One region of the Luteibacter mycovicinus genome, then DNA from elsewhere that is predicted to be linked to it. Evidence: predicted binding sites of a transcription regulator. Region 1 holds the regulator's gene; the other holds the start of a gene.
What was found. Region 1 encodes FliA, which starts transcription of late flagellar genes. Its sites were predicted from a motif close to TAAAGTTTNNCNNNCNNNGGCCGATAA; they were not measured.
Positions count from the first base shown of each region.

Region 1 (4,329 bases):
GTGGAACGCACGGAAGACCGCGTTCAGCAGCTCCGTGTCGTTCGGCGACGCTTCGAGATCCACGAGCTGCTCGCCCAGGCTCTCGAGCAGTTCGCGCGCTTCGATCAGGAAGACGTTGAGCAGCTCGTTGTCCAGCTCCACGCTCATAGCGGGCTCAGAATCCGAATTCGCTGAGGAGGCGATCCACTTCGTCCTGGCTGACCTTGTCCGCGGCCGGCGCATTGCCGCCCGCGAGCGACCCGGTCAGACGGACCAGCTCGACCAGCGACGACTCGACCTTGGCCATGAACGCCTCGACCTGCGCCACGCGCTGACCGGAAAGATCCTGCCACGACTGGGCTTCGACCATTTCGCCCAGGCCGATGTCGCAGCTCTGCGCGAAATCGCCCACGCGCACGGCAAGCGCCGTCGCGTTAGCGCCAAATGCCGGGTCGGCATGATCGAGCACCAGCACTTCGTCGGCCTGCTTCGCCAGCGCCTGGGCCTGCGGACGCAGCTTTTCGCTGAAGTCCAGCGTGCGGTGCGCCGCGGTCGAGCTCATCTCGAGCACGTCACGCAGATGCTTGCGCGCATCGCTCATGTTGCCGGGCACGCCGTCGGTCGAAATGTCCGAAGCGAGGCGGCGCACGGATTCGTGCAGGTCGCGCGCAAGGTGGCCCAGCGCCAGGAACAGGTGCTGCTCGCGGCTGCGGATCAGGTTGTCGAGTGCCTTTTCGAACGCGGCGCCGTCGTCGGCCTCGAGCAGCTCGCGCAGTTCGGGGACGACCTCTTGGCCGGGGGAGAGCATCGTATTCATCGTTATTCCCTTAGCCCGCAGCCGCGGCGAGTCGTTCGAAGATCTTGTCGAGCTTTTCCTTCAGCGTGACCGCCGTGAAAGGCTTGACGACGTAGCCGTTAACACCGCTCTGCGCGGCGGCGATGATCTGGTCGCGGTTGTTCTCCGCGGTCACCATCAGCACCGGCAAGGACTTCAGACCGGCATCGGCGCGGATGGCGCGAAGCAGGTCGATGCCCGTCATGTTGGGCATGTTCCAGTCGGTGACGACGAGGTCGATCGGCTGCGAGCGCAGCAACGCGAGGGCCGCGTTACCGTCTTCGGCTTCCTGGATGAGCGTGTTGGTGAAACCCAACTCGACCAGGAGATTCCTGACGATGCGCCGCATGGTGGAAAAGTCGTCCACCACGAGGATCTTCATGTTCTTGTCCAAAACTGCTCTCCGCCACGTGCTTTTTCTTTACCGGCGACGGCACCGCGATGCCGTCACTGCTTGTCTTTCCAACCCGTCATGCGTGCACGCAGGCGAATCAGGGCCTGGCCATGGATCTGGCACACGCGCGACTCGCTCACACCCAGTACCACACCGATTTCTTTCAGGTTGAGCTCTTCATCGTAGTACAGCGACATCACCAGCTTCTCGCGTTCCGGCAGGCCGTCGATCGATTGCGCCAGCGCGTCGCGCAGGCCGTTCTTCTCGAAGTTGCCCTCCGGGCCCGAGGCGTCGGGGTCCGCGACGTCGATCGCCGCGCCTTCGTCGCCTTCCGGCGCCGTGAGGCTCAGCAACCGCGCGCTCGCCGCGTCGGCCAGAATCTGGTTGTACTCCATGGCGTCGATACCCAGCCGCTTCATCACTTCCGCGTCTTCGGCGTCGCCACCCGTTTCGTTCTCGATCTGCCTCGTTACTTCAGCCACCTCGCGCAACTTCCGGTGGACGGAGCGCGGGGTCCAGTCCGTCTTGCGCAGTTCGTCCAGCATGGCGCCACGAATGCGGATGCCCGCATAGGTCTCGAAGCTGGCCGCGCGAGTCGGCGAGTAATTTCTTGCGGCCTCGAGCAGTCCGATCATTCCGGCCTGCATGAGGTCATTCGCGTCCACGCTTGGCGGCAGGCGGCCCATCAGGTGATAGGCGATCCGGCGCACCAGGGGTGCATGCGTTTTAACCAGTTGATCCGCTGGAACTCTAGTGATTTCAAGGTATTCGCTAGCGACACTCACAGCGGCAGCCCTCCCCCCATGTGGTTCCGTTCGGCGAAAAAGCCGATGCGACCCTGCACCCGGGGTTCGGGTTCACCCCATGTATCGACCGACCGGGCCAGATTCTTGAATCCCACCGCCGAGCGGCTGCTCGGCCAGGCGTCGACCACGGCCGCCTGACGGCGGATGGCCTGACGCAGGTACTCGTCGTGCGGAACCATGCCCATGAAATCCAGGGACACGTCCAGGAAGCGGTTGGTCACGCGGGCCAGCTTCTCGAACAGCTGACGGCCTTCCTGCGCATGGCGGACCATGTTGGCGACGATGCGGAAGCGGTTCACGTCGAACTCGCGGCTCATCACCTTGATCAGCGCGTAGGCGTCGGTCAGCGAGGCCGGCTCGTCGCAGACCACGACCACCACTTCGTCGGAGGCTGCCGCGAACATCGACACGCTGTCGGAGATGCCGGCGGCGGTGTCGACGATCAGATATTCGGGGGCGACCGGGTATTCGTCGAAGGCGCGGATCACGGCGGCGTGCTCGATATTCGGCAGCTGCGCCATGCGGCGCGCGCCCGAGGTCGCCGGGATCACCTTCAGGCCGTGGTTGGCGTGGAGGATCAGGTCCTCGATGCGGCACTCGCCTTCGAGCATGTGGCCCAGATGGCGCGTGGGCTGCAGGCCCAGCAGCACATCGATGTTCGCCATGGCCAGATCCGCGTCCAGCAGGACCACGTCACGGCCGCCCATCGCGAGCGCCATGCCGAGGTTGACCGCCACCGTGGTCTTGCCCACGCCGCCCTTGCCGCCCGCCACCGCGATGCTGCGCGTGGGACGACGGTCGGCGAGCCAGTTGAGCCCAGCAGCCTGGGTGGAATCGACGTGTGTGTTCATGAAGGAATTCACTGCCGTGAAGGGGTGTGCGGATGCGGATGCCGTGGTCACGTTACTTCAGTTCCCGGTGTCAGGCGATGGCTGGCGCGGTGGAGAAGCCGAAACGGTCGGCGAGAATCGCGTCGTCCGGTTCGTCGGTGCGCTGCTTGACGAGTTGAGCGGCCAGGCAGACGAGTTTGCGCGCATCCGCGGAGGCGATGTCTTCCGGCACGCGCTGGCCATCCGTGCTGTAGTCCAGCGGCAGTCCGTGGCGGATGACGGCCGACAGGGCACCGCCGATCAGCGGGGCCTCGTCGAGCTTGGTCAGGATCGCGGTCTGCGGCGCCAGCGGCGCGTAGGCACGGATCGCGTTGTCGATGGCCTGCGCCTGCGCGTTCGCGGCAAGCACGAGGCAGACACGCACCTCGGTCATCGCGCGCAGGGTGTCGAACTGCTGCTGCAGCTTCGGATCGTTACCGGCCAGGCCGGCGGTGTCGATCAGTACGGTGTGCTTGCCACGCAGCTGGAGCAGCACGTTGCGGAGGCTCTGTGCATCGTGGGCGTTGTAAACGCGCACGCCGAGCAGGCGGCCGTAATGTTCCAGCTGGGCGCCCGCACCGATGCGGTACTGGTCGGCACTGATCAGCGCGACGTTCGAGGCGCCGTGGCGGAGCACCGCACGCGCCGCAAGCTTGGCGATGGTGGTGGTCTTGCCGACGCCCGTCGTTCCGACCAGAGCGGTGACGGCGCTACCGGCGGTGTCGGCGTTGCGGCCGCTGGTACGGATGTTGCGCGAGAGGATGCCCAGCGGCAGGTAGCGGGCCTGCTCGGCGGTCATGCCCGGCGGTAGCTCGGCGCAGAGCGCGCGAGCCACGTCGCCGTCGATGCCCAGGCGGGTCATCTCGCGGAGCACGCGGGCGCGCAGCGGCTGGTCGCGGTCCATCTGATTCCAGGCGAGCGTGGACAACTGCACTTCCAGCATCTCACGCAGGCTGTTGATCTCGGCACGCACGCCATTGACGGCGGCGTCGCTGTTCGCGTTGTGGTTCGGGGCGACCGTCGCGGCGCGCACCACATCGGCGACGCTGGCGGCGAGCGCGGCGCTCGACTGACGCTGCGGCGCATTCGGATTCGCGACCTGCGGAGCGGCGGGCGCCGGAGCACCGCGCGTCACACGTTCGACAGCGGCGGCGGTCGCGGCCTTGGCCTGATCGATGCGTGCGGCGAAGTCGTTGTCGCGGCGCGCGCGGATCGGGGCTTCCTCGCGCTCGCGCGGCGGAAGATCGACACCGAAGCCGGCTTCACGCACCAGCGCTTCGTCGTAATCCAGCGCCGCGATGATCTCGATACCGTCGTCCAGCCGACGGGTCGACAGGATCACGGCATCCGGGCCCTGCTCGTCGCGCACCTGGCGCATGGCCTGGCGCATGTCGGGGGCTACGAAGCGTTTGATTTTCATGCGTTCGATCCTGTGTCCATGTTCAT
Region 1 is NZ_JQNL01000001.1:1,118,775-1,123,103, forward strand. It holds gene FA85_RS05045 (chemotaxis protein CheA) at 1-147, opposite strand, end outside; gene FA85_RS05050 (protein phosphatase CheZ) at 155-796, opposite strand; gene cheY (chemotaxis response regulator CheY) at 807-1,208, opposite strand; gene FA85_RS05060 (RNA polymerase sigma factor FliA) at 1,262-1,993, opposite strand; gene FA85_RS05065 (MinD/ParA family ATP-binding protein) at 1,990-2,865, opposite strand; gene flhF (flagellar biosynthesis GTPase FlhF) at 2,936-4,303, opposite strand.

Region 2 (4,329 bases), 940 kb from region 1:
GCCGATATCGACCGCCTGTTGTGACTCGATCACGTCGCGTGTCACCACGGAGATCGACTGCGGCACATCGGTCAGGTGGGCATCGTTGCGCGTGACGCTTCGGGTGGTGTCCGCCTTGAAACCGCCGTCCTGCACCAGACCCTGCACGTCGACCGTCGCCAGCGGAACGACATCCGCCGGATCGAAGGGAGCGGCCGGATCGCCGGGCGCCGGCGTCGCGTTGCCGGGTTTCTGCCGCTGGCGCACGACGACCGTGCGGGCGTCATATGACTCCCGTTCGAGATCCGTGCCCTGCAGCAGTTCATCGAGGGCGGCGTTCGGCGTGAGAACACCCTGCGCACCACCGGATCGCCAGCTTGCGATCGAGCCGGACGCGGTGAGCACCTGCACGTTGGCCTGTTTACCCCAGGCCAGCAGCGCCGTGGCCAGCGGCTGCGGCGCGATGGCGAACGCGACGGGAGCGGAGCTGAAACCATCGGCCGGAACCTCGGCGGCGCAGGCGGCGCCGTGCGCGAGCACTAACGCCAGCGCGCCGGAGATTGCGCGCCGGCGCCCGCGAAGCGAGTACTGCAAGACCTGCGGCCCCAACGGTGGTGTTCAGCGCGGCCTGGCACCCCGCGTCATGGCGGTCTGACGGGTGAGTTCCAGCCGGTCGGTATAGGCATCGACGCGCACCGGAAACACCCGGGGCAGTGCCGCCACCCAGCTGTCGATGGTATCGACCTGCACGGTGCCGGTAAACGTCAGCCTGCCCAGCGCGGGATCGGCGAGGCGGATAGGCCGGCTGCTGTAACGGTTGACGTTGTCGACCACGGACGACAGCGGCTCATTGACGAATTCCAGCCGATGGCCGCGCCACGCGGTAGCCGTGGCCGGATCGACGTCCAGAATGCGCATGGCGTGAGTCTCCGGATCGAATGAGACTTCGCGCCCGGCACCGAGTTCAATGGTGCCGTCGTCGCCCTGGGCGCCCGTCGGCGATACCTGCACCCGGCCTTCGGTCACCGCCACGGTGACCCGGTCGCCGGTGCGGCGCACGTTGAACGCCGTGCCGAGGTCGCGAATACGCAGTGGCCCGGCATTGACGACGAACGGACGCTCGGCATGCGCCACCCGGAAGAAGGCCTCGCCCGCATCCAGATCGATCGCCCGCTCGTCGTGGCCATAGCGCGTGGTCACCGAGGTCGCGCCCCCCAGCTCGATGCTGGAGCCATCGGGCAGGTCGATATCGCGATGGCCGGCACGTTCGCTGGCGTACTGGCGAGTCGAAGCCTCATGGGACGGGCGCAGGCCGATGAATGCGCCCGCCCCGAGCAGAGCCAGCGCCGCCACCGCAGCGGCTGCCATCGCGATGCGCGGCCGCCGTGCACGATCCGGATGGAGCGGGGCCGGGGCGTAACGCTGCACGAAGCGTTCGCGCAGCGACGGGGCCATGGCGCCCGCCGCCTCGGCCAGCGCCGAGGCGCGCTCGAACGCTTCCGCATGGCGCGGATCGGCCTCGAGCCAGTCGCTCCAGTCCAGCAGCGCCTGTTCGGGCAGGTCGGGATCGCGCAGCTGGGCCCACCAGTCCGCGGCGGTGTGTTCGACAGGGCGATCGATGCTAACGGGGGTCAGGGTCACGAGGGGTTCTCCGCGCGGTCGCGGCGTTCTCGGCAATGCGCCAGGGCATTGCCGACGTGGTAGCGCACCATGCGCTCGCTGAGCTTCATGTCCTTCGCGATGGAGGCGAAGTCGCGTCCGTCGATCACGTGCATAACGAAGGCGCGGCTGGTCTTGGGTGGCAACTCGTCCAGGGCCTGACGCAGGTCGCGCCATTGCTCGTGGGCCGACGCGTGTTGTTCGGGAATCGGCGTGACATGCCAGTCGTCGGCATCGGGATCGACCGGGGCCAGGGCGCGTACGTTCCGCATCCGCAGCTTGTCCACGGCCAGATTGGAGGCCGCACGGAACAGAAACGCACGCGGCGAATCGATCTTCGTCGCGTCGTCCAGCGCAAGCAGTTTCAGATAGACCTCCTGGGCCACCTCCTGGGCGTCGGCAAGCGAATTCAGCCGTGCCCGCAGGAAGGCGACAAGAGCCGAGTTGTGCTCACGGAACAGGGCGACCACCTGGGCGGCGCGCTTGCCCCCCGGTGAGGCGCCTGCCTCGGAAGAGTCCATGGTGTGTCTGACCGCGTTCATGGGGCTGGGTATCAATGGTCGCACGGTGGGAAATCGGCGCCCGTACGGGCAGGGACGAACGCCGATTTCCGCACCGGCGAACACCCTAGACGTGCCAGCTCCGGAAAATTGAAATGGGCCCCTTCACATCTGCATCGGCCGATACCGGTCAAGGCGTGGTGGACCGTGCCGATAAAGAGCCTATCCCTCACGATGCAAGCGGACTGCGTCTCCATCCGGTCCCCAGTCATGACGTCGTTCAACCGTTTTCGTATCGCCACCCGGCTTGCCGTCCTGGGTGCCATTCTCCTTGCCGCGACGGTCATCGTCGGCATCGGTGGCTGGCGCGGCCTTGCCCGTATGCACGAGGTCCAGGTGGCGTCGGCCCGCACGGCGCTGGCCTATTCCACCGCGGCGGATACCGCTCGCGTGGCCCAGGTCGACTTCAAGAAGCAGGTCCAGGAATGGAAGGACCTGTTGCTTCGCGGTGCCGATCCCGCCGCCTTCCAGAAGTACCGCGCGGCGTTCGGCACGCAGGCGGACGCCGTGAAGGCGGACCTGGAGCGGCTGCGTGCGCAGCTGGCCGGCGTGGGGTCGTCCGTGGCCGAAATCGACGCCATCGAAGCGACGCACGCCACCCTGCGCGAGAAATACCTTGCCGCGCTTGCCCAGTACACGGCGTCCAATCCGGGAAGTGCGCACGTCGTCGATGGGCTGGTGAAGGGAATCGACCGCGCTCCGACGGCCGCGATCGATGACATCGTGGCCCGGGTGCAGAAGGAGTCGGCGGTGACCTCGGCCCGTCTGGAACACGAAAGCGCCGCGGCCTTCCGCGCCGCCCTGATTCTGCTCGGTGCGGTCGTGCTGGGCGCGGTCGCGCTCGGTGTGGTGATCACCGTGCTGCTCGCGCAGAGCATTACGCGGCCGATCGGTCGGGCCGTCTCCGTCGCGGAAGCCGTGGCCGAAGGCGATCTTTCGACTGACATCCTCGTCCACGGCCGTGACGAGACGGCGCAGTTGCTGGGCGCGCTGGCCCGCATGAACCGACAGCTGCGCCAGGTCGTGACGACGATCCGCCAGGGGGCGGAAGAAATTTCGCAGTCGACCGGTGAGATTGCCGAAGGCAACCTGGACCTCTCGTCGCGCACGAGCGAGCAGGCCGCCGCGCTCGAAGAGACGGCCTCGTCCATGCAGGAATTCACGAGCAGCGTAAACGGCAATGCCGCGAACGCGCGCGAGGCGCGCGGCATCGCTGAAGCATCGTTGCTCGGCGCGCAGGAAGGCGAGGTCGCCATGCGCGACGCGGTCGACGCAATGGACCGCATCGCCGACGTGTCCGGCCGGATCGCCGACATCACCGCCGTCAGCGACCGGATTGCCTCGCAGACCCACATCCTCGCACTCAACGCGGCCGTGGAAGCGGCACGTGCCGGTGAGGCGGGACGCGGTTTTCATATCGTCGCGGCGGAAGTACGCACGCTGGCGGGTCACTCGAAGCAGGCGGCCAACGAGATCCGCCTCCTGGTGAACGAATCGGTCGAGACGATCGCCGACGGCGCCCGCCGCATCGGCAGCGCAGGCAGCGCCATGACCGAACTCTCCAGCGGCGTCGAGCGCATGACTCATTCCGTGCGTTCCATCGCCACGGTCAGTGACGCCGAGGCAGCGGGCATCCTTCAGGTGAACGAGGCCGTGCGTCAGATCGACGAGGTCACCCAGAGCAATTCGGCCCTGGTGGAAGAGGCCGCGGCGGCCGCCGACGCCGTGAAGCAACGGGCGCGCGAACTGGTCGACAGCGTGGCCTTCTTTCAGCTCGACGCCGCCTGATAAGGCGTCTGTAAGCGTCTGTCACAAGAGGTCGGCTAGGATGGCGCGACCTCAGCCGCCGTCCCATGTCCGCACTTGAACGACGAACGATCCTCCCGACGTGAATTTTACGGGTTCATGCTCATCGCCCTGGCGGTGCTGGCGGCGGGAATAGGACTGCGCGACCCGTGGCCGCCTGACGAACCCCGCTTTGCTCTCGTGGCGCGGCAAATGCTCGAATCCGGCCAGTGGCTGTTTCCCCATCGTGGGATGGAGCTCTACTCGGACAAGCCGCCGATGCTCATGTGGACCGAGGCGGCGTGGATGTGGCTCACCGGTGGCTGGCGTGGCGCCTTCCTGCTGA
Region 2 is NZ_JQNL01000001.1:2,062,712-2,067,040, reverse strand. It holds gene FA85_RS09335 (TonB-dependent siderophore receptor) at 1-573, opposite strand, end outside; gene FA85_RS09330 (FecR family protein) at 598-1,620, opposite strand; gene FA85_RS09325 (RNA polymerase sigma factor) at 1,617-2,180, opposite strand; gene FA85_RS09320 (methyl-accepting chemotaxis protein) at 2,409-3,986, shown strand; gene FA85_RS09315 (ArnT family glycosyltransferase) at 4,104-4,329, shown strand, end outside.
Region 2: FA85_RS09320 (methyl-accepting chemotaxis protein) is a predicted target of FliA. The motif match lies at 2,329-2,355, and genes of this name have one in related genera.